Regions from separate parts of the Rhodococcus triatomae genome, predicted to be linked through region 3. Evidence: predicted binding sites of a transcription regulator. Region 3 holds the regulator's gene; each other region holds the start of a gene.
What was found. The regulator LexA, encoded in region 3, represses DNA repair genes until DNA is damaged. The targets are predictions, from matches to a motif close to CGAACANNTGTTCG.
Positions count from the first base shown of each region.

Region 1: G4H71_RS06210 (alpha-ketoglutarate-dependent dioxygenase AlkB) is a predicted target of LexA. The motif match lies at 5,062-5,075, and genes of this name have one in related genera.
Region 2: ruvC (crossover junction endodeoxyribonuclease RuvC) is a predicted target of LexA. The motif match lies at 2,208-2,221, and genes of this name have one in related genera.

Region 1 covers NZ_CP048814.1:1,318,932-1,326,858, reverse strand. The annotation lists gene G4H71_RS06235 (3-deoxy-7-phosphoheptulonate synthase) at 1-521, shown strand, start outside; gene G4H71_RS06230 (purine-nucleoside phosphorylase) at 896-1,939, shown strand; gene G4H71_RS06225 (Dyp-type peroxidase) at 1,983-3,227, opposite strand; gene G4H71_RS06220 (copper chaperone PCu(A)C) at 3,217-3,732, opposite strand; gene G4H71_RS06215 (hypothetical protein) at 3,822-4,367, opposite strand; gene G4H71_RS06210 (alpha-ketoglutarate-dependent dioxygenase AlkB) at 4,410-5,039, opposite strand; gene thpD (ectoine hydroxylase) at 5,247-6,140, opposite strand; gene G4H71_RS06200 (LysE family translocator) at 6,473-7,102, shown strand; gene G4H71_RS06195 (PepSY-associated TM helix domain-containing protein) at 7,196-7,927, opposite strand, start outside.
Region 2 covers NZ_CP048814.1:4,339,893-4,347,819, reverse strand. The annotation lists gene ruvB (Holliday junction branch migration DNA helicase RuvB) at 1-1,011, opposite strand, end outside; gene ruvA (Holliday junction branch migration protein RuvA) at 1,008-1,607, opposite strand; gene ruvC (crossover junction endodeoxyribonuclease RuvC) at 1,627-2,190, opposite strand; gene G4H71_RS20665 (YebC/PmpR family DNA-binding transcriptional regulator) at 2,333-3,085, opposite strand; gene G4H71_RS20660 (GntR family transcriptional regulator) at 3,232-3,600, shown strand; gene G4H71_RS20655 (hypothetical protein) at 3,597-4,559, shown strand; gene pdxT (pyridoxal 5'-phosphate synthase glutaminase subunit PdxT) at 4,606-5,214, opposite strand; gene G4H71_RS20645 (acyl-CoA thioesterase) at 5,211-6,068, opposite strand; gene G4H71_RS20640 (hypothetical protein) at 6,420-6,770, shown strand; gene G4H71_RS20635 (nucleoside/nucleotide kinase family protein) at 6,790-7,404, shown strand; gene G4H71_RS20630 (acyl-CoA thioesterase) at 7,415-7,927, opposite strand, start outside.
Region 3 covers NZ_CP048814.1:4,162,025-4,169,951, forward strand. The annotation lists gene G4H71_RS19795 (putative PEP-binding protein) at 1-723, shown strand, start outside; gene G4H71_RS19800 (uracil-xanthine permease family protein) at 860-2,137, shown strand; gene G4H71_RS19805 (acyl-CoA dehydrogenase family protein) at 2,217-3,359, shown strand; gene lexA (transcriptional repressor LexA) at 3,469-4,161, opposite strand; gene G4H71_RS19815 (sugar O-acetyltransferase) at 4,349-4,924, shown strand; gene G4H71_RS19820 (hypothetical protein) at 5,086-5,544, shown strand; gene nrdR (transcriptional regulator NrdR) at 5,720-6,208, shown strand; gene hrpA (ATP-dependent RNA helicase HrpA) at 6,218-7,927, opposite strand, start outside.

The sequences.
Region 1 (7,927 bases), 1.9 Mb from region 3:
CCGTCGGTATCAAGAACGGCACCGACGGAGACGTGCAGGTGGCTGTCGACGGCACTCGTGCGGCGGCCGCCAGCCACGTCTTCCCGGGCACCGACCTGGACGGCCAGGCAGCGCTGATCCGCACCACGGGCAACCCGGACTGCCACGTGATCCTCCGGGGTGGCACCGACGGCCCCAACTACGACGCCGGGACCGTCGCCGACACGAACGCACGGCTCGCGAAGGCCGGCCTGCCCGAGCGGGTCGTCATCGACGCCAGCCACGGCAACAGCCGTAAGGATCACAACAAGCAGGTGGACGTGGTCACCGACGTCGCCGCCCGGATCGAGGGTGGCGAAGAGGGCATCGTCGGGTTGATGCTCGAGAGCTTCCTCGAAGCCGGTCGTCAGAACCTGACCCTCGGACACTCGGACGAGCTGGAGTACGGCAAGTCCATCACCGACGCCTGCATCGACTGGGCCACCACGGAGGCCCAGCTGGATCGGCTCGCGGCGGCCGTCGTGAACCGGCGCGCCCGGTAGGGGTGGGTTCGGCGGCGGCCTCGCGCCGCCGCCGGACAGGTCGTGGTCCTTTACGTCGGCGCAACCTGCGTCCACACGTCGATAACCTCCCTCGGTTATCAATAGGGGCCGAGTCCGCCTCGCCGAGACGTGGACACCGACCTCGGAGGGGAACACGTGTTGTCACTCGCCGGGGCGTACCGGGCCGATCTCCGGTCCCACGCCCACGCGACGGCATGGCCGAAAGGCCAGATCGCTCACGGTCGCTAGCGGCTGCTCGGAATCGCAGCACAGCCGCGCGGACATCTCGTCCCGCGGTCCCTCCCGTGTACCCACGGGAGACATCCGAGCAGCACCTGCCGAATCGCACAGGAGAGTGCACAACCGTGTATCGCGTGAAGAAACCCCTCGCCCTCGTTGTCGGTGTCGTGGCCGGGACGAGCGTCGTCGCCTGCTCGTCGGGCGCCGCCGCGCCCGCCGACGCGCCGGACCGAATCAGCCCGAAAGTCCTGGCCGTCACGCTCTTCGGCGCCGAAGCTCAGCCGTGGCTCGACGATCGACCACTGACCACGGAGATCGCCGTTCCCGGGTTGTCGGCGGAATTTCCCACCGTCGCGTGCGACGGTGACGACCTGTGCATGGTCACCACCGCTATGGGCTACGCGAACGCCGCGAGTTCGGTGGCGGCACTGGTCGCCAGCGACCGATTCGACCTGACGAACACGTACTTCGTCGTTTCGGGGATCGCCGGCGTCGATCCCGAGCACGGAACCCTCGGATCCGCGCACTGGGCGGAGTACGTCGTCGACGCGGGTCTTCGCCACGAGATCGACCAGCGACAGAGCCCCGAGGACTGGGCGTCCAATGTCTTCGCGCTGGGGACATCGCAGCCGGGTGATTCGCCGGGGTGGGGTGCGGGAACGGAAGTCTACGAGCTGAATCCGGACCTGGTCGATGCCGCATTCGCGGCCACCCGGGACGTGGATCTCACCGACAACGAGACCGCGGCGGCCTATCGGGCGCACTACCCTCAGCAGGCGGCGTCGTCGGCACCGTTCGTGAGCGTGTGTGACACGCAGTCGGCTGACACCTACTGGCACGGTTCCCTCATGGCGCAGGACGTCGGCAACTGGGTCGGACTGCTCACCGAGGGCCGGGCTACCTACTGCACCACCCAGATGGAGGACAACGCCGTCCTCACCGCTCTGACCCGCGGGGCGGATGCGGGGTTGATCGACCTCGACCGAGTGGCCGTTCTGCGGGCGGGCTCCAACTTCGACAGGGAGTATCCGGGCCAGTCCGCCGTCGAGTCGATCGAGGCCGAGTCGGGTGGACTTCCGATAGCGACGCGGAACGCCTACCTCGTCTCGTCGACATTCGCCGACGAGATCATTTCGGCGTGGGATCAGTGGCGCGACGGGGTGCCGACCGCCGAGTGACGAACGTCCGGCCCGCCGGATATACCCGGCGGGCCGGACGCTCTCAGTTCTCGAGGAGCGTTCTTCCCAGGTAGTCACCCGCTGCGTAGTCACCCTCCGCGACGCCCGGTGGGATCGCGTACACGGCCGACCCGATCGGGGTCGTCCACTCGTTGAGGGCGTCGTGATCGGCCAGGCGCTGTTGCACCGGCAGATACTGACTGTCGATGTCCCGCTGGAACGCGGCGAAGATCAGTCCGCTGTTCGACAACTCGCCGGGAGTCGACGGGCCCGTGGGGGCGTCGTCGTAGTTGTACGCGCGACGGAAGAACCGTTCGCCCTCGTGGGTGAACCGGGACCGTGCCACATGGGATCCCGGCGGAATCACCGGGATCCCGAACTGATCCCTCGCCGTCAGGTCCGGGGTGTCGAACTCGTCGGTTCCGGTGAGCGGCGCCCCGTTGGCGAGGTTGCGGCCCATCGTGAGTTCTCTTCCCGGACGGTCGAGTTCGTCCCACGTGTCCAGTTCCATCCGGATCCGACGCAGCACCAGGGATGTGCCCCCGGCGAGCCAGGGGTGCGCTGCGCCGTCGTCCCAGACGAGCCGATCGAAATCGCCGTCGGGGCGCAAATTCTCGGTGCCGTCGACCTGTCCCATGAGATTACGCATGGTGTGTCCCGGGTTCTCGGTGCCGCGAGCGCGGCGGAACCCGCGCTGCACCCAGCGCACATGGACCAGGGTGCGTACGTTCTTCACCAACTCCCGCAGGGCGTGGGCGACCGTGACCGGATCGTCCGAGCAGATCTGCACCAACAGATCGGTCTGTCCCCAGGCGGGGTCGAGCCGGTCGATCGTCGGATAGGCCGGCAGCGGCCGCAACCACTCCGGCGCCCGATCCCGCCGTCCGACGGCGTCGAACACCCCCGGCCCGAACCCGACCGTGACCGTGAGCCGGGCCGGGAGACGGGCGAGTTCAGGTTCGGTGTCGGTGAGCGCCGGGCTGCCGCGGGTCAGCCGAACGGCGTCCTCGGTCCACACCTTCATGATCCCGGTGACGCGCTCGCGGTCCGCACCCTCGGCGAGGTCGAGGCCCACGAACGCGGCGTATGCCTGTGGTGCCGTGGCGATCCCCGCCTGGTGGATGCCGTGGAACGGCTCGGTCTGCGAACCCGCCGGCCCGTCCGTGCCGTGATTCGTCGCGGTCGCGGTGCCCCAGCCGAGGCCGGCCGCACCGAGTGCGACGGCACCACCTCCGAGAATCGTCCTTCTGCTGAATCCGGTACGTGCCGGCACGCCGTCAGTTCCCATGACCTGGTGCGTACTCCTCCCGATTGCCCGCGAAGTCGCGCACCTGGGCGGAGAAGGTGGTCGAGGAGCCGTCGTCGAACGTCACCGTGATGTCGGTGTCCGAACCGGCGATCAGGGGAGCCGTCAGTTCCATGAGCATGATGTGGTCGGCACCGGGCTCGAGGGACCGGGTGTCGCCGGTGGGTACGAGGAAGCCGTCTTCGACTTCCCGCATCACCGGTGTGCCTGCGTCGCCGGTGGCCATCTCGTGCAACTCACCGCGAGCAGAGGCCGGGCTGTCGACGGCCACGATGCGGATGTCCCGGTCACCGGTATTGGTGAAATCTGCGAATGCGCCGGTCATCCCGGTTTCGGCGGCCTTGACCCAGGGGGCCGCGACCGTGATCGCGTCGGCAGCGCGTGCGGTGTTCTCCTGGGGGTCGGAGTCGGTGCCGCATCCGGCGAGGGCGACACCGGCGAGGATCGCGACGCCCAGGGCGGACGTGCGGAAGTACTTGGAGGTCATCACATGGTCCTTCGTCGTACCGCTGCCGAATTCACGGCAGCGGGAACAGAACTCACCGGAGTGCCGGTGAGCCGGGGGAGTAGGTCTGTTCAGGCGAGGACGGGCGGGGCACGGGTCCCGCCGGTGGTGCGGACCAGTAGCCAGTGAGTGAGTCGCCGGTGGGCCGGTGTCGTCGGCGCGATGGCCGAGCACGTATCCACCGCGGGCAGGAAACGGGTGGGGAGCAGGCGCCGGAATCGGCGCACACCCAGCGTGTGCGACGCAGCACCGATCGCGACGGCACAGACGAGCGTGGCGGCGGCGTGTGCGGACAGCATCGCCGGGGTGAACGTCGCGGTCGCCCCGTGGGCGTGTCCGGCACTCAGCGTGAGCACGCCGTGTCCGAGGAACTGTCCACCGGCCAGTGCCGGGACGAGGAGTAGGGCATCGGAGTCCGTGCGCACCACCGAGAGCATCGCGCCGAACGCGGCGCAGGCGGCGACGAGCAACACGATCGAGGACTCGTCCGGAGCGGACCCACCGGCCGCGGTGTGCGCGGCGATACTCACCAGGCCGGAGAACGCCGCGACCGCGGCGCCCCGGAGACGGCCGACAGCCGCGCGCCTCTGCGCGATGCCCGACTGCCGTGAGCCCATGGCGTCACCCTACAACTACTACTTGCGATAGTAGATCCCGGGTCAGCGCACCCCGCGCGTGCGGAACTGCACGCTGATCCGTGGGCCGACCGGCCTGGTGGTCTTCGGGACGGCGTGCTCCCAGGTGCGCTGGCAGGAGCCTCCCATCACCAGGAGATCGCCGTGGCCGACGGTGTACCGGATCGACGGGCCGCCGCCCTTCGGTCGCAGCAGCAGCGGGCGCGCCGCCCCGAGCGAGAGGATCGCCACCATCGTGTCCTCCGTGCGACTGCGCCCGGTGTCGTCGCCGTGCCAGGCGACGCTGTCCTGCCCGTCCCGGTACCAGCAGAGCCCGGCCGTCGCGAAGTTCTCGCCGAGTTCGTGGCGATAGTGGCTGCTCAGCGCCTCACGTGTCGCCTCCAGTACCGAGTCCGGAAGCTCCGCGCCCTCGGGGTAGAAGCAGACCAGCCGGGGCACGTCCACCACCCGGTCGTACATCCGGCGGCGTTCGGATTGCCACGGCACCTCGCCGGCGAGCCGATCGAACAGTGCATCGGATCCCGTGAGCCAACCCGGGCGCACGTCCACCCAGGCGCCCGCCGTGAGCGCCCGGCGTCGCACCGTGGGGCCGAGCCGACCCAGCGTCGTGCCGTACGCCGCATCGTCGAACAGGGAGGCCTGCAATCCGTTCACGACCTCCAGGATACGCGATCATCGAACGTGTGTTCGCACTATTCCTGCAGTCGGCATGCCGTCCCGGTGGCCGCCCCCGGCACGATCGTCCCCGCGGGGAGACGAGCATCGGCGCCGCCCTCGCCGTGAGGCGGGGACGACGCCGATGCTCCACCGGGGCCGGGTGTTCGGTGATCCGGCGTGATGGTTCGGTTCAGGTGTGATCGTTCAGTTCACGGGCGTGAAATCGCGGCTGCCGAGGTAGGACGGACGCGGCGCCGGTGCCGCGAACGGCTCCTGGAGGGTGTTCTCCACGCTGTTGAACACGATGAACAGGTTCGAGCGGGAGAACGGGGTGATGTTGCCGTTCGATCCGTGCATGCAGTTGGAGTCGAACAGGGTTGCCGAGCCCGCATGCCCGGTCATCGTCTCGATGCCGTATTCGTTCGCCATCCGGGTGAGCATCGCGTGGTCCGGTGAGCCCGTGGGCGGTACGTCCACGACGAGCGATTCCTTGTAGTAGTTCTCCGGCGTCTCGCCCGGGCACGACACCCACGCCTTGTGCGAGCCCGGCATGATCATCAATCCGCCGTTGTAGCCGTAGTTTTCGGTGAGCGCTATCGAGATGCTCGCGGCCCGTGGGGTGGGCATCCCGTCCTCGGCGTGCCAGGTCTCGAAATCGGAGTGCCAGTAGAAGGGGCCACCGCTGAAACCGGGCTTGTAGTTGAGCCGGGACTGATGGATGTAGACGTCGGATCCCAGCACCTGGCGGGCCATTCCGACCACCTCGGGCCGACGCACGATCTCGTCCACGACCGGGCTGAGCTGGTGGACGTCGAACACGGAACGGACGTCACCGGTACCGTTCTCGCGGACGACCCTGTCGTCACCACGGAGTTCGTCGGCCCCTGCGAGCCTGTGCATCTCGTCGACCAGACGGAAGACGTCGTGTGGGGGGACGATGGTCTCCACGGAATGGAACCCGTTGCGCTCGTAGGCGGCAACCTCGTCCTTGTTCAGTGGCCCGTTCCTGGCATCGCCCCAGACGGTGGGATCCCGTCGGATCGTGCTGGTGCATTCGGAGCGGCCCCTGGTCGGGTAGTTGTCGGCTACGGCCGTCATACGCATATCTCGTGTTTCACCCTTTCGGACTCGACGACGTGTACGTACTTCGACGTTCTCACTGGTCGTCCCCGAATGCAAACCCTTCGACGGGCTCGATGCGGCGGGCTCTCCGGGTCCGAGCGGGGGACCAGCGGGGACGTGGACGGTGCGCGTGTCGAACATGTTTCCCCCTGGCGGAGAGAAGTGGGCCCCACGGCGCTGTCCGGGCACGACGGTTCGCAGATCGTAGCCGAGCGTGCGTGGGTGCGCCCGCCGCGCGAGGACCGGGTCCGTCCAGCCGTGCGCAACTGGACCGCGACGAACGCCGGATGTGCTGTGACGGTGGGGCAATGGTGGAAGTGACGGCGGTGTCCGCGGTGGCGGTGATCGCTCTGGGAATGGTGCTCACCCCGGGGCCGAACATGATCTATCTGATCTCACGGAGCCTGGCACACGGGCGCCGGGCCGGCCTCGTGTCGTTGGCCGGGGTCGCGGCGGGCTTCGCGTGCTATCTGTTGGCTGCCACCCTCGGTGTCTCGGCCGTGTTCGCGGCGGTACCGCAGCTGTACACGGCGGTGAAGACGGCCGGCGTCGCCTACCTCGCGTGGCTGGCGTGGCGGACGTTCCGTGGGGGATCGGCGTCGACTCTCACGCCGGCTCCCGGCGGCGAGTCCGATCGCAGGTTGTTCGCGATGGGCCTGGCGACGAACCTCGCGAACCCGAAGATCGCGCTCATGTACGTCGCCCTGATCCCGCAGTTCGTGACACCGGATTCCGGGGCGGTGTGGGTGCAGAGCCTGCTGCTCGGCGGCATCCAGATCGTGGTGGCGCTGACGGTCAACGCGATCGTCGTCCTCGCTGCCGGCTCGCTCTCCCGTGTCGTCGGCGGGGGTTCGGGTCGGGCGGCGCGTTGGACGACGGGATCGGCTCTGGGCGGTATGTCGGTGTGGCTTGCACTGGACCGATCCCGCCCGGTGTGATCCCCCCACTCTCCCTGGGTGAAAGGACCATTCGACCCGTCAGATCGGTCGAATGGTCCCTTCACCCAGAGGGGGAGCGGGCGGGATCGGGAGCTAAGGGGTGCGGGGGCGGCGGAGGACGCCGATCACCGTGTCGATCACCAGGAAGGCCGCGAGGCTGATACCCAGGAGCGGCACGAACCAGCCGACCAAGGCCGCAACGACGGCCGCGGACACGAGCGCGGCGGGATGCAGCCGCCGGAGTGTGCCGCGCCGCGGCGGCGAGCCGAACGGACGGGACCCGGTCCGGGTCGGTCGGCGGCGCCACCACAGCACGTAGCCGCGCACGACGACCGTGCCGAGCGCCACCGCCAGGGCCAGGAGAGCGAGTTGACTGACCAGGCCGAACAGCAAGCCCATGTGCAGCTGGATCGCCCAGGACGTCAACTGGGCCGCGAAGGGCCACTGCGCGAATCGTGAGACGTCCGTGACCTCGCCGGTTGCCCCGTCCACCGCCACCGAGTCGTTGGAGAACACCCACGGCTGCCGCACCTCGGACACGACGAAGGCCGCCTCCGACGTCGCCGGGAACGTGACCTCCACGGCGGAACGAAGGCCCTCCGCCCGGCCGGCATCGAGTACCCGGTCGACGGCAGCGGGATCGACGTCGGCCGTGACGGGCGCCGCGGTGCCGTGGCCGTCGTGGCCGCCGCCGCTGCCGTGATCCGCCGGCGCGTCCCCGAGCACAGTCGAGACGGACGGGGTGGTCCAGTTCAGTGACTGGCGGACCTCGCCGATGTTGTCGCCTGCATACTTCGACCAGGTCAGGCCGGTGGCGGAGAGGAA
Region 2 (7,927 bases), 180 kb from region 3:
CGCGGTGGCCACCCGACCGCGCGGTGTGCGGGCGACCAGGCCGGCACGCACCAGGAACGGCTCGCACACCTCCTCCACGGTCGATGTCTCCTCCCCGACCGCGACGGCGAGCGTGGACACGCCTACCGGTCCCCCGCCGAAACTGCGGACCAAGGCTCCGAGAACGGCGCGGTCGAGCCGGTCGAGCCCGAGCTCGTCCACGTCGTATACGGCGAGCGCCGCACGGGAGACCTCCCGGGTGACGACTCCGTCCGCCCGGACTTCGGCGTAGTCGCGGACCCGTCGCAGTAGCCGGTTGGCGATGCGCGGCGTTCCGCGCGAACGGCGCGCGATCTCCTCCCCCGCCGACGGGTCGAGATCGATCCCGAGGATGCCCGCCGAACGCGCGAGGATCCGCTGGAGTTCGGCGGGCTCGTAGAAGTCCATGTGTGCCGTGAAACCGAACCGGTCGCGCAGCGGCCCGGTGAGCGACCCCGACCGTGTCGTGGCACCCACCAGAGTGAACGGGGCCACCTCGAGGGGAATGGAGGTCGCGCCCGGCCCCTTCCCGACGACGACGTCGACCCGGAAATCCTCCATCGCGAGATACAGCATCTCCTCCGCGGGCCGGGCGATGCGATGGATCTCGTCGATGAACAACACGTCGCCCTCGACGAGGTTGCTGAGCATCGCGGCGAGATCCCCGGCGCGTTCGAGCGCCGGACCCGACGTCAGCCGCAGCGAGGATCCCAGTTCGGTCGCGATGATCATGGCCATGCTGGTCTTGCCGAGACCGGGCGGGCCGGACAACAGAATGTGGTCGGGGGTGCCGCCGCGCAGCCGGGCTCCGGTCAGGACCAGTTGCAGTTGCTCGCGTACCCGCGGCTGACCGATGAAGTCCTCGAGACTCTTCGGGCGCAAGCCCGCTTCCACGTCGCCGTCGCCGGGGAGAACCTCCGCCGTCACCGGCGACGAGTCCTCGGCGAATTCTCCGGGAGGCAGGTCGCGTGGATCGACGGGGTCGGGGGTCATCGCGTCTTACCCAGCAGCGCCAGCGCCGCACGCAGAGCCGTCGACGTCGGCGCGTCCGGTGCCTCGGCGAGGACGGAATCGGTGGCCTGTTCGGCCGCCTTCGCGGCGAACCCCAGGCCGGTGAGCGCCTCGACGATCTGCTCACGCACCGTCGAGGACGCGCCGGCCGCCGTCGCCACACCGGCCGCCGACGGGACGGCGGAGACCTTGTCCCGCAACTCCACGACGAGTCGCTCCGCTCCCCGCTTGCCGATACCCGGCACCCGGGTGAGCGCGGCGAGGTCGCCCTCCGACAGCGCACGGCGCAGCGCCTCCGGCTCGAGCACGGACAGCACCGCCATCGCGAGCCGTGGCCCCACCCCCGACACGGTCTGCAGCAACCCGAACAGTTCACGGGACTCGGCGTCGGCGAAGCCGTAGAGCGTCATCGAGTCCTCCCGCACGATCATCGCGGTGACGAGCCGGGTCTCGTTGCCCCGGGACAGCGTGCCCAGCGTCGCCGGCGTGGCGTTGATCCGATAGCCGACACCTGCGGACTCGACGATCACATGGTCGAGGGCGATGTCGAGCACCTCTCCGCGGACGGAGGCGATCATCGGTGAACCTGCCTTCTCTTCATCTCGACTTCTTCAACTCGGCCAGCCGGGCCTGGTAGCGGCGCTTCTGCTCTGCCGCCGCCGCCTCGGCGCGAGCCATCCGCTCGATCATCGGAGCACGCCAACAATGGCAGATCGCCAGGGCCAGCGCATCGGCCGCGTCGGCCGGTTTCGGTGCCGCGTCCAGCCGCAGGATCCGGGTGACCATCGCGGTCACCTGGGCCTTGTCCGCCGAGCCGCTGCCGGTGACAGCCGCCTTGACCTCGCTGGGGGTGTGGAAGCAGACGGGGATACCGCGCCGCGCGGCGGCGAGGGCCACCACCCCGCCGGCCTGGGCAGTGCCCATCGCGGTACGGACGTTGTGCTGCGCGAACACCCGCTCGATCGCCACCACGGTGGGCCGGTGCAGGTCCATCCAGGACTCTGCAGCCTCGGAGATCCGGAGCAGGCGCACCGACAGGTCGAGGTCGGCCGGGGTCCGCACCACGTCGACGGCGATCGGCTGTACGGCCCGGCCGCGGCCGCTGTCGACGACCCCGAGCCCGCACCGGGTCAACCCCGGATCGACTCCCAGTACACGCACGCCACCACACCTTCCGCCGAACAGTTGTTCGACAGCCTAGTGTGCGGCGAGCGCGTGTGGAACGACCGACACGCGCGGCCCACCGCGCACCCGACCTCAGTCGGCGCGGTGGCGAGCCCACCCGGTCGTCCGAAGCCTCCGGTCAGTCGTCGAGTTCGGCGAGGACCTCGTCGGAGATGTCGACGTTGGTGTAGACGTTCTGTACGTCGTCGGAGTCCTCGAGGGCATCCACGAGCTTGAACACCTTGCGGGCGCCGTCGGCGTCCACCGCGACCTCCACCGAGGCACGGAAGTCCGCGTCGGCCGAGTCGTAGTCGATGCCCGCCTCCTGGAGCGCGCTGCGGACCGCCACCAGATCGGTGGGCTCGCTGACGATCTCGAAGGTGTCGCCGAGATCGGTGACCTCCTCCGCACCCGCGTCCAGCACGGCCACGAGGATGTCGTCCTCGGTCTGACCGTTCTTCTCGAGCGTCACGACACCCTTGCGTGTGAACAGGTAGGACACCGAACCCGGGTCGGCCATGTTGCCGCCGTTGCGGGTCATCGCGGTGCGCACCTCTCCGGCGGCACGATTGCGGTTGTCGGTGAGGCACTCGATGAGCACGGCGACACCGTTGGGGCCGTACCCCTCGTACATGATCGTCTGCCAGTCGGCGCCGCCCGCCTCCTCACCGCCGCCGCGCTTGCGCGCGCGCTCGATGTTGTCGTTGGGGACGGAGCTCTTCTTGGCCTTCTGGATCGCGTCGTACAGCGTCGGGTTTCCCGCCGGATCGCCGCCACCGGTCCGGGCCGCCACCTCGATGTTCTTGATCAGCTTCGCGAACATCTTGCCGCGCTTGGCGTCGACGACCGCCTTCTTGTGCTTGGTGGTGGCCCATTTGGAGTGGCCGCTCATGCGATTCAAGCCCCTTTCCTGCTGCCCTGCGGCATGCCGGGTTCTGCGATTTCAGCTGCACCGATGGTACCGCCCGTGCCATCGGTCACCGCTCGCCCTGGACACGGGGTTCCACATTTTTCCTATTGTTCGCATACAATGCGAACATGTTGCTGAGGGTCGACCACGGTTCGGGAACGCCGCTCTCCGATCAGATCGCGGCCGGAATCCGTGGCGCGTTCCTGCGCAGAGAGATCGGCCCCGGTGACCGCCTGCCCGCGGCCAGGGCACTCGCCCAGTCGATCGACGTGAACCTGCACACCGTGTTGCGTGCGTATGCGGCGCTGCGGGACGAGGGCCTGATCGACCTGCGCCGCGGCCGCGGTGCCGTCGTCCGCCCGGACAGCGCACCGCAGCACACCCGCGCCGTCGAAGCGGCGCGGACGTTCGTGGCCGAGGCACGCCGACTCGGACTCGACACCGACCAGATGCTCGACCTCGTCCGCCGGACCACAGAGGAGAACACTCGACCATGACGTCATCGACCCGCCCCGGCCCCGCGCCGAACCGCGTTCGCCTCGTCGCCGCGGGCCTGGCGACCGCCGCGCCGCTCCTGGCGCTGCTCGCTGCCCGCGCGGCCTGGGGCGATTCCGTCCCCGGCACCGTCGCCACCCACTGGTCCGGAGTCGAGCCGGACGGATTCACGTCGGGCGCCACGTTCTTCGTGATCACTCTCGCCGCCTGCCTGCTGAGCACCGCCGTCGCCGCCCTGGTCGTCGTGCGGGCGAGCTCGGCCGGCCACGACGCCGACGCCGCGCTGTGGCTTCCCGGCACCGCACTGGTGTCCTGGGTCGCGGCGAGCACCTGCATCACGTCCGTGGCGTTGACCATGCGGGCCGGCAGACCCGAGGACGCCCACCTGAGCTGGTGGATCCTGATCCCCCTCCTGGGCGTGCCCTGGGCGATCGGGACATTCCTCCTGACGCCCCGCGGACCTGCCACCAGCTACGGCCCGGCGCCGCAGCTCGACACCCCGATCGCCCCGGGCGAGACCGCCGTATGGATCAGTCACGCGCGCGGGCGATGGGCCGGCGCACTGGTCGTCGCGATGGTCGTGACGGCACTGGTGACGGCGTTCCTCGGTAGGCCGTGGATGGTCGTCCTGTTCGCGGTACTCGCAATCCTCGCCGCCGCCTTCGCGTCGATCACGGTGCACGTGGATCGCCGAGGACTGTGGCTCTCCTCGTGGGGACTGCGCTGGCGCACGATCCGGCTCGACGACATCGACAGCGCGGAGGTCGCGCATCTGCGCCCGGTGGAATGGGGTGGGTACGGCTACCGGCTCAGCCCGCGGGGCACCGCGGTGATCGTCCGCGGTGGAGACGGCCTCGCTCTGCGACGTCGCGGAGGCGGCGTGTTCGCCGTCTCGGTCGATGATCCGGGAACCGGTGCCGCCCTGCTCAATTCGCTGGTGGCCGCGGAGCGGAACGCGTGAGGGGCCGGTAGGCGCGCCCGACCGGCGGCAGCGTTCCCGGACGAGGTCAGCGTTCCCGGACGAGGTCGACGAACAACTCGTGGACGCGGCGGTCACCGGTGACCTCGGGGTGGAAGGACGTGGCGACGACCGCCCCCTGCCGCACCGCGACGATGCGCCCGTCGGCCGCTCCCCCGCTCTCCGGGACGCGCGCCAGCACCTCGACCCCGTCGCCGACCCGCTCCACCCAAGGTGCCCGGATGAACACCGCACGTACGGGATCTCCGGCCACCCCCGCGAAGTCCAGATCGGCCTCGAACGAGTCGACCTGACGTCCGAACGCGTTGCGGCGCACGGTCATGTCGATGGCATCGAGATGCTGCGCATCGGGCCGGGTGTCGAGGATCTCGCTCGCGAGCAGGATCATGCCCGCGCAGGACCCGTAGGCCGGCATCCCCTCGGCCAGTCGGGTCCGCAGCGGCTCGACGAGGTCGAAGATCTTCAGCAGTCTGCTCATCGTGGTCGATTCACCACCGGGCAGCACCAAGCCGTCGACCTTCCCGAGTTCCTCGGGCCTGCGCACGCCGATCGCATCGGCACCGGAATCCTGGAGGGCATGCAGGTGTTCCCGGACGTCTCCCTGCAGCGCCAGCACACCGATGAGAGGTCGGGTCATGCCATGTTTCCTGTCTCGATGTCGCGTCTGCTCTGGTCCCGCTGGATGCGCTGGAGGCCCTCCTGGACCACCGCGGCAACCATGTTTCCGTCGGCATCGAACATACGCCCCTGGGTGAGGGCGCGCCCGAACCCCGCAGACGGCGAGGTCTGATCGTAGAGCAGCCATCCGTCGGCGCGGAATGGCCGCAGAAACCACATGGCGTGGTCGAGGGAGGCGGTCTGGGTGACGACACCCGGGTGCGGAACCTTCGCCGCCCCGAGCAGCGTCATGTCACTGAGGTAGGCGAGGGTGCAGATGTGCAGGATCGGATCGTCCGGCAACTGTTCGCGGTAGCGCATCCAGACCCGCTGCTGCGCGGCCAGGCCCGGGACCTTGGCCGTCTCCTCCGCCGGCACGATCCGCAGGTCCCAGTTCTTCCACTCGCGATACAACTCGCTCGCGGCCAGGACCTCGTCGGCCTGTGCATCGGGCAGTTCGGCGGGCGCGGGCACCTTCGGCATCCGGTCCTCGTGCTCGATCCCCTCGTCGCCGTCCGCATGGAAGGACGCCGACATCGTGAAGATGGCCTCCCCGTCCTGGATCCCCGTCACCCGCCGCGTGACGAACGATCGCCCGTCACGCACGCGGTCCACGAGGAAGACGGTGGGGATCGTCGGGTTGCCGGGCCGGAGGAAGTACCCGTGCAGCGAGTGCACGGAGAACGCCGCATCGACGGTCCGGACCGCCGACACGAGAGCCTGCCCCGCCACCTGGCCGCCGAAGGTGCGCTGGAGCACCGTCGGATGCACCGAACCGCGGAACATGTCGCGTTCGAGACGCTCGAGCTCGAGGATCTCTTCGATACCGGCCACGTGGCCTCCTGTTCTCGTCGTCTCCTGCCCCCAGAGAATCCTGCCCGGAGAACCCTGGTCAGCGAAGCCTAGCCAGCGACGCCCGGCCAGCTCCCGCCGACTGCCGGAAACCCGACCTCCGGTCTCGATCGCCACATGTTAGCTATGCTCATCAACCCCCGCGGAAGTCTCCGGACCGACACCCGTTCGCAGAGCGGTGGATACCAGTTACCTCGGGTAGCAGTTTCCTTTGCCGATCAATTGCTCTAACTTGGTGACAGCTCGCCCCGGCTTTCGGGCCCGGTGGACACTTTCAGCCCCTCCGGGGTGGCACGGTCGGGAGCCTGCCCCTCGAACCGAGAGCTCGTTTCCATGCCGTCCCTCGACGACCTCATCCTCGACGCCGTGCTCGATCTGCTCCAGACCCGCAGTTCGACCGATCCGGCGTTCCGGGATCGTGCATGCGCCCAGCTCCTGCGACTCCTCCAGGCCCGGCAACAGCAGCGGGAACCGATCTCGGCTGCACGCACCGTCACACTCGCCACCGGCACCGACCTCAGCCCGCTCGGCCGAGACGCACTGCGCCGATCCGCCGCCAGGTACAACGACACCGTGACGGTCGATCTCCTGGCCGCCCTGGAGGCGACCCTCACCGAGCGGGACGAACTGTCCTCGGCGCTCGCCGTCACAGCAGCGGCCCGGCACCCCACCGTCCAGCCGTGACAGGACCGATCTCACCACCGTGGTGACCTTCCGGCCGGTGAGCCCCGACCTCCTGATCACGACCGTCGCCGCGTTCTGCCGGGCGACGGCGGGACGCGTCGTCGTCGCGGTCGACGGCGCGGACGCCGCGAACCCCGTCACGCTCGCCACGGCCGTTGCCGCAGACCTGCGCGCCGCCGGCCGGCCCGCCGCGGTCGTCGATCTGCACGACTTCGTCCGGCCGGCATCCGTGCGTCTCGAACACGGCCGCCACGACCCGCACGCCTATCGCGACGCCTGGTTCGACTACTCCTCCCTGCACCGGGAGGTTCTGGCCGGGCTGCACACGCGCGGCGCCTATCTGCCGCGACTGTGGGACGAGCACACGGATCGCTCGGCGCGGGCCCGCGTCCGCCCGGCGGCACCCGACCACGTCGTCCTGGTTGCCGGCCCGATGCTGCTGGGGCGGAGCCTGCCGTTCGACGTCACCGTGCTCCTGGAGACGAGCACGGCGGCGCTGCGCCGACGCACACCCGCGGAGGACGGATGGACCGTTCCCGCGCTCGCCGAGCACGGGAGAACCGTCACCGAAGCGCCGGACGTCGTGGTGCGCTACGACCACCCGGACCGGCCCGCGATCCTCGTCGCCCGCTGACCCTCACGAGTCAGTCACGCTGATAGCGGGTGAGCCCCTCCTGCACGACGGCGGCGACGAGGTTGCCCGTGCGGTCGAAGATACGGCCCTGCGTCAGGGCGCGGCCGAAGCCGGCCGACGGCGAGAGCTGGTCGTAGAGCAGCCACTCGTCCGCGCGGAAGGGACGCAGAAACCACAGGGCATGGTCCAGCGAGGCCGACTGGAGGTGCTCGCAGGGATGCGGAACACTCGCCGAGCCGAGCAGCGTCATATCACTCATGTAGGCGAGGGTGCAGACGTGGAACACCGGATCGTCCGGCAGGACGTCCCGGGAACGGAACCACACCTGCTGGCGCGCAGCATTTCCCGGAAACGGAGCGACGTCCTCCCTGCGGACCAGCCGCAGGTCCCAGTCCGACCACTCGTGAGCCAGCCACGCCGTCACCGGATCCTCTGCCTCCGTGGCGGACGGGACCTCGTCCGGATCCGGCACCTGCGGCATCTCGTCCTGGTGCTCGATGCCCTCGTCGCCGGAGTGGAACGA
Region 3 (7,927 bases):
GTCCTCGAGGCGTTTGCCGGGGACAAGGTGGTGATCCGGACGCTCGACGCCGGGTCCGACAAGCCGCTCGCATTCGCCGACCACCCCGACGAGGCCAATCCGGCGCTCGGGGTACGTGGTGTCCGGATCGCCCGTGCGGATCCGGGCCTGCTCACCCGGCAGCTCGACGCCGTCGCGGTGGCGGCGCAGCGGACACGGACCTCTCCCTGGGTGATGGCACCGATGATTGCCACGGCGGCCGAGGCCGAGGAGTTCGCGGGACTCGTACGGGAACGGGGGCTCGTGCCGGGGGTGATGGTCGAGATTCCCGCGGCGGCGCTGCAGGCCGATCGGATTCTCGAACACGTGGACTTCCTGTCCATCGGCACCAACGACCTCACCCAGTACACGATGGCTGCCGATCGCATGTCACCGGAACTCGCAGTGCTCACCGATCCGTGGCAGCCGGCGGTGCTCTCGCTCGTCGCGCGTACCGCGGAAGCGGGTGCTGCCGTGGGGAAGCCGGTCGGGGTGTGCGGGGAGGCGGCAGCCGATCCGCTGCTCGCCTGTGTGCTGGTCGGGCTCGGGGTCACCTCGTTGTCGGCGGCCGCTGCCGCCCTGCCCGCCGTCGGCGCGGCAGTGGAGTCGGTCTCGGCTCGGCAGTGCAGAAGCGCCGCGGAGGCAGTTCTCGCGACGACCGATCCCGCGGCGGCCCGCGCCGCGGCGGCCGAGGTGCTCACCTAGGTCGGTGGCCGGGTGCGTGTGCTCGGACTCCACGAGAATCCGGGCTCGCCGGGCGGTGGACTGCGGGCGTCCCTACTATCTAGCGATTGTGACCAGAGACGAAGCGGACGCCGACTCGGCGAGCAGCGCCACCACGATGTTCGGCTGGACTCTGCACGGCGACGGCCGCAGGATCACCGACGGGGAGGTCGTCGCCCCGCACGAGCGACTCACCTGGCCGCGCACGGTCGGCATCGGCATGCAGCACGTGATCGCGATGTTCGGCGCGACGCTGCTGGTCCCGACGATCACCGGCTTTCCGGTCACCACCACCCTGCTGTTCTCCGGTATCGGCACCGTGCTGTTCCTGCTGATCACCCGGGGCCGCGTCCCGAGCTACCTGGGCTCGTCGTTCGCGTTCATCGCGCCGCTCACCGCCGCCCAGGGATCCGGCCCTGCGGCGCAGCTCGGCGGCGTCGTCGCCGCGGGAGTGGCGCTGCTGGCCGTCGGCATCGTCGTGCGGCTGAGCGGCGCCCGCATCATCGACGTGGTGATGCCTCCGGTGGTCACCGGCGCCGTGGTGGCGCTCATCGGCCTCAACCTCGCCCCGGTGGCGGCCGGCTCCTACGAGGCGCAGCCGTTGATCGCGACGGTGACCCTGGCGTCGATCCTGCTGGTCACCGTGCTCGGTCCCGGCCTGATCGGACGGCTCGGCATCCTCGTCGGAGTGGTGGCGGGGTGGGTGTTCGCCACGGTCACGGGCGGCCTCGCCGACGAGCGGGTCGCGGCCCTGCGGGACGCCGCCTGGTTCGGGCTGCCCGAGTTCCGCGGCCCGGCGTTCGAATGGTCGGTCATCGCGTTGACCCTGCCGGTGGTGATCGTGCTGGTCGCGGAGAACGTCGGGCACGTCAAGGCCGTCGCCGCCATGACCGGCAAGTCGCTCGACGACGTCGCCGGAAACGCCCTCGTCGGGGACGGACTGGCCACCACTCTCGCCGGATTGGGCGGGGGCTCGGGCACCACCACCTATGCCGAGAACATCGGCGTCATGGCGGCCACGCGCGTGTATTCCACCGCGGCCTACTGGGTGGCGGCAGCCACCGCGATCGTGCTCGCGTTCTCACCGAAGTTCGGTGCGCTGGTGTTCACCGTGCCCGACGGGGTGATCGGAGGCGCCACGCTGGTGCTCTACGGACTCATCGGCATCCTCGGGGTACGGATCTGGACGGACGCGAAGGTCGACTTCACCGATCCGGTGAACCTCACCGTCGCCGCGGCGGCTCTCGTCGCCGGCGTCGGCGACCTCACCCTCACGATCGGATCCGTCGAGCTCGGGGGCATCGCGTGGGGGTCGGTGGGCATCCTGGTCGCCTACCCGGCGTTGCGAGAACTCGCTGCATGGCGCAACAAGTCTGCTCGCGGTCACGAATCCTGATCGCCTGAGTCATACACCACACCGGCCGCTGGGCTTACCGTCGAGTCAGGTACATCCAGCTATCGAAAGAGGAGTCGGCGTGGAGCGCACCCTGTTCGAACCGGAGCACGAGCTGTTCCGGGAGTCCTACCGCAAGTTTCTGGACCAGCATGTCGCCCCGAACCATGCGAAGTGGGAAGAACAGAACATCGTCGACCGCAGCGTGTGGGTCGAGGCCGGCAAGCAGGGCTTCCTCGGCACCGCGGTCCCCGAGGAGTACGGCGGCGGGGGAGTCGTCGACTTCCGCTACAACGCGATCGTCACCGAGGAGACCACCCGCGGCGGCTACAGCGGGATCGGATTCACGCTCCACAACGACGTGGTCGCCCCGTATCTGCTCGAGCTCGCGAACGAGGAGCAGAAGCAGCGTTGGCTCCCCGGGTTCGCGTCCGGCGAGATCATCACCGCCATCGCGATGACCGAGCCCGGCACCGGTTCCGACCTGCAGGGCATCAAGACCCGCGCGGTGCGGGACGGGGATCACTGGATCCTCAACGGGTCGAAGACGTTCATCACCAACGGCATCAACGCGGACCTGGTGATCGTCGTCGCGCAGACGGATCCCGACAAGGGAGCCCAGGGATTCAGCCTCCTCGTCGTCGAGCGCGGTATGGAGGGCTTCGAGCGGGGCCGCAATCTCGACAAGATCGGGATGAAGGCCCAGGACACGGCCGAACTCAGCTTCACCGACGTGCGGGTGCCCGCGGCCAATCTTCTCGGCCAGGAGGGCATGGGCTTCCTCTACCTGATGAAGAACCTCCCCCAGGAGCGCCTGTCCATCGCCGTCGTCGCGGTGGCCGCGATGGAGACGGTTCTCGAGCAGACGATTCAGTACTGCCGAGACCGCAAGGCATTCGGAAAGTCCATCGGGAAGTTCCAGAACACCCGGTTCGAACTGGCGGGACTGGCCACCGAGACCGAGATCGCACGCGTCTTCGTCGACAAGTCGATCGAGCTGCTCAACGAGGGCAAGCTCACCGTCCAGGAAGCCGCGATGGCCAAGTGGTGGACGACGGAGAAGCAGGTCGAGCTCATCGATCGCTGCCTGCAGCTGCACGGTGGCTACGGCTACATGAAGGAGTACCCCGTCGCGAAGGCGTACATGGACTCGCGAGTGCAGACGATCTACGGGGGCACCACGGAGATCATGAAGGAGATCGTCGGCCGCGGGCTGAATCTCTGACACCGCGCGATCTCCGAACACCGCACGACCGGCAGACGAACGAGGGGCACGGCGACCGCCGTGCCCCTCGTTCGTGTCCGTGCGGCCCGTTGCCGGATGCCGGCCGCCGTCAGATCTTGCGCATCACCGTGACGACCTTGCCGAGAATGGTCGCGTCGTTGCCGGGAATCGGCTCGAAGTGCGGATTGTGCGGCATGAGCCAGACCTGCCTGCCCGAGCGCTTGAAGGTCTTCACGGTGGCTTCACCGTCGATCATGGCGGCCACGATGTCCCCGTTGTCGGCGACGTTCTGCTGCCGCACGACCACCCAGTCGCCGTCGCAGATCGCGGCGTCGATCATCGATTCACCGACGACCCGGAGCAGGAACAGCGAACCCTGCCCGACCAACTCGCGTGGGAGGGGGAAGACATCCTCGATGGACTCCTCGGCGAGAATCGGCCCACCCGCGGCGATCCGACCGAGGACCGGCACGAAGGTCGGTTCGGGGTGGGTGCCGGAGAGATCGGCAGCGGTACCTGCCGCCGGCCGCTGTGGGGCGCGATCGGTGGTGTCGTCGAGGCCACGCACATCGACGGCTCGGGGGCGATTGGGGTCGCGGCGGAGGAATCCCTTGCGTTCGAGCGTCCGGAGCTGGTGCGCCACAGACGAAGTCGAGGTCAATCCGACGGCGTCCCCGATCTCCCTGATGCTCGGCGGATAGCCGCGCTCCTGTACCGACTCACGGATGACTTCGAGGACGCGCCGCTGCCGTTCGGTGAGCGTCGCCGTGGTGGGGCGGCCGCTCGAGCTGTCGTCCTTCATGGTGGAAGCCTCCGTGTCGTCCCTCCCGCCGGCGTGACTCGTGGGAGAGAATAGGATTCGAGTGTCGATATGACATGAATGTAGCCGGATTCCTTCGCAGTATCAAACACTTGTTCGACCGTCGTGTCGCGTGGCGGGGATGCTTCGACGACCCGACCGCGCACCGTCCCGTGGGTACTGTCGGCGCATGGACGAATCTCCGGAACCGCTCTCTCACAAGGCGCGCATGCTGGCCGGCGAGCTCTATCGCGACGACGATGTCGAACTGGTGTCCGAGCGGCGTGCCTGTCGACGCCTCCTCGACGAGTTCAACGGGGCCGCTGCGGACGAGGACGAGCGCAGGCGCGCTGTTCTCGAGCGGCTGCTCGGCGCGCTCGGTGCCGACTCGTGGATCATGCCGCGCTTCGCGTGCGATTACGGCGGCAACATTCGCATCGGAGCGAATACCTTTCTCAACTACGACGCGATCCTGTTGGACTGTGCCCCGATCGTCATCGGTGACGACGTGTCGATCGGGCCGCGCGTGCAACTTCTCACCGCGTTGCACCCGATCGACGATCACGAGGCGCGGCGGACGCGATGGGAGAGTGCGGCACCCGTGACGATCGGGAACAACGTGTGGCTGGGCGCGGGCGTGATCGTCTGTCCGGGCGTGAGCATCGGGGACGACGCCGTGGTGGGTGCCGGAAGCGTCGTGACCAGGGATGTTCCGGACCGGGTGCTCGCGGTGGGGAATCCGTGCCGGACCGTCCGAGCCCTGTGAGGGACCTCATTCCTTCGAACGGGTGAGCGAGGAAATCGCTCGGAATGCGCGACATTGTCGGTCGACCGTGGTAGAAATCGAACATGCGTTCCACGAACGCGTGTTCGATTCGTGAGCGGCCCGAGCGAGAAGGTGCGGACCGCCGGCAGCGGAGGTAAGCCATGAGCAACGCAGTTCTGCAGCGGAGAGAGGCTCTACACCGGAGTGGGACTCGTCCGGCGCGGGCGGGCCGCGACAGGTCTCGCCCCGCCACCGGCCGGGTGCAATACGGGCACGCCAGGTGGGTGTCCGACGCCCCGCACGGGGAAATCGCGGACATCGGGTGGCGCACCTTCTTCGCGGGTGCGGCGGCCACGGCGCTCGTCGTGCTCGGTCTGGTCGGCATCGCGGGTGTGGTGGCGAACCCCGCGGTCCCGGTGGCGCCGGGAGGGCCGGGAACGCCCGCCGGGACGGTGTCGGTCGAGGTGGCGGCCGGAGAGTCGCTGGCGGAGGTGGCGGCGCGGGCGGTGCCCGGCGTCCCGGTCGATCGTGCGGTGCGGCAGATCCGCGATCTCAATGCGTTGCCCGTCGGTGCTCCCGCTCCCGGCGCGGAGTTGCTGGTGCCGGCGCCCAATCGTTGACGTGCGCTGAATGAGACCGGGATCGAAGGGGCAGGTAGGCTCGACGACTGTCAGCCATACCACCTCGAGTGGTCGCGTCGGTTCGGTGCGTCCGCGATGTGAATCAGTCCTCGCCGGTTCGCTCTCGGACGGAGCCGGGGGTTGCGGCCACGACGGCCTCGACGAAGGACAGACGATGCATTGCCCGTACTGCCGACACCCGGATTCGCGCGTGGTCGATTCTCGCGAGGTGGACGACGGGCAGGCAATTCGTCGGCGCCGGTCCTGCCCCGAGTGCGGTCGCCGGTTCAGCACGGTCGAAACCGCGGTGCTGTCGGTCGTCAAGCGCAGCGGAGTCACCGAGCCGTTCAGCCGGGAGAAGGTCAAGCGTGGCGTGCGCCGTGCCTGCCAGGGTCGGCAGGTCGACAACGACGCTCTCGACCTCCTCGCTCAGAAAGTCGAAGATGCCGTGCGCGCATCCGGCTCTGCCGAAATTCCGAGTAACGAAGTGGGTCTGGCGATCCTGGGTCCGCTGCGTGACCTCGACGAAGTGGCCTACCTCCGATTTGCGTCCGTGTACCGGTCGTTCAGCTCCGCCGACGACTTCGAACGTGAAATCGAGGAATTGCGCTCGCACCGAGCCACTCCCGAGGCGACGCCCGAATCCGCCGAAGCGGCCCACTGACGACGCCGTTCAGAGTTTCGCGATCGCGGCCAGCACGCGCTTCTCCGAGATCGGGCCTGCTGTCCCGAGGGACTGTGCGAACAGGCTGACCCGAAGTTCCTCGATCATCCACAGGATGGCGTCGGTCGCCGCGCTCTCCCTGCGTTCCGGTGCGAGCGACGCCGTCGCCTGCTCGAACGCGGCATACACCCGGTCCAGCGCGTCCATCCCCTGTCGGTCGCGTCCGGCGCTGCCCGGCAACGCCTCGAGCCGAGCCACCGCCGCGGCCAGATAGCGCGGCAGGTCCTTCAGGCGTGCCGTGCCGACAGCAGTGACGAATCCGGGAAACAGCAGCGATTCGCGTTGTTCGCGCACATCGTCGACGGCGTCGCCGGACATGCCGCCCAGCAACTGCTGAAGCCGGCGGTCGGTCTCGAGAGCCGGGGCCAGCGCCCGCAGCGCGGCGGCGACTCGCCGGGCGAGATCCGTCCGGGCCGCGGCCACGAGGGGCGCGAACTCCTCGGGTGAACGTACGGGACCGCGGTGCTCGGCGACGATCTCCGCGGCCGCCGCCCGCCTGCAGTCGAGTACCAGGTCGTCGAGACTCCCGTCCGGGCTCTGACCGAGCGCCAGACGCTGCGCGGTGGTCAGCCCGGACGCGACCGTCTTGACGTTCGTCGGGACTTCGAGCAGGAGTAGTTCCCGCAGGCCCGCGCGGGTCGACGCCCGAGCCTGCGCCTCGCCGGCGAGTACCCGCACTGCCACCCCGGCAGGTTCCGGAGCGAGCGCCGGATAGCCGGTGATCTTCTGTCCGGCCACTTCTCGGGTCACCGACGCGGGCAACGTTCCCAGGGTGTCCGCCGTCCAGCGGGTGGCCGGGCCCCGTTCCACCTGCGCCCCGGCCCGCGACACCTCGGCCTGTACTTTCGGCGCCAGGCGCTGCTGGAGAGCGCGGAGGTCTTTGCCGCGGCCCACCTCCGAGCCGGAGTCGTCGGTGGCGACGAACGTCATCCGCAGGTGATCCGGGAGTCCGGCGGGATCGAAATCGCCGGGGTCGATCCGCACACCGCCCAGCCGGGAGAGCTCGCGAGCCATCGCGACGGTCAGCGGCTCCGACCGGGGCGTGACCGCGGCCAAGGCCGCCGCGGCGAAGTCCGGTGCCGGGACGACCTGTCGGCGTTTCGGCTTCGGCAGCGTCTTGACCAGCGCGACCACGAGCTCGCGGCGCACCCCGGGAACGAGCCAGTCGAAGCCGACGGGGCGAACCTCCGCGAGGAGGGCGACGGGAATTCGTGCCGTGACGCCGTCGTCCTCCGTGCCGGGCTCGAACTGGTAGGTGAGCGGGAACTGGATGTCGCCCTGGCGCCACGCATCCGGGTAGTCGTCGGCCCGTACCGTGCCGGCATCGGCATTGACGACCGTCGATGCGGTGAAGGTGAGGAGGTCCGGATCGCGGTGGCGCGCCTTCTTCCACCAGGTGTCGAAGTGCTTCGCGGAGACCGCTTCCGGAGGAATCCGCTCGTCGTAGAACTGGTACAGCGTCTCGTCGTCGACGAGGATGTCCCGTCGGCGCGCGCGATGCTCGAGTTCCTCGACGTCGTCGAGCAGCGCGCGGTTGTCGTGGAAGAACCGGTGCCGGGTCTGCCATTCGCCCTGGACCAGAGCGTGCCGGATGAACAGCTCGCGGGAGGCTTCCGGATCGATCGTCGAGTAGCCGACCGGCCGCTTCACGACGAGGGG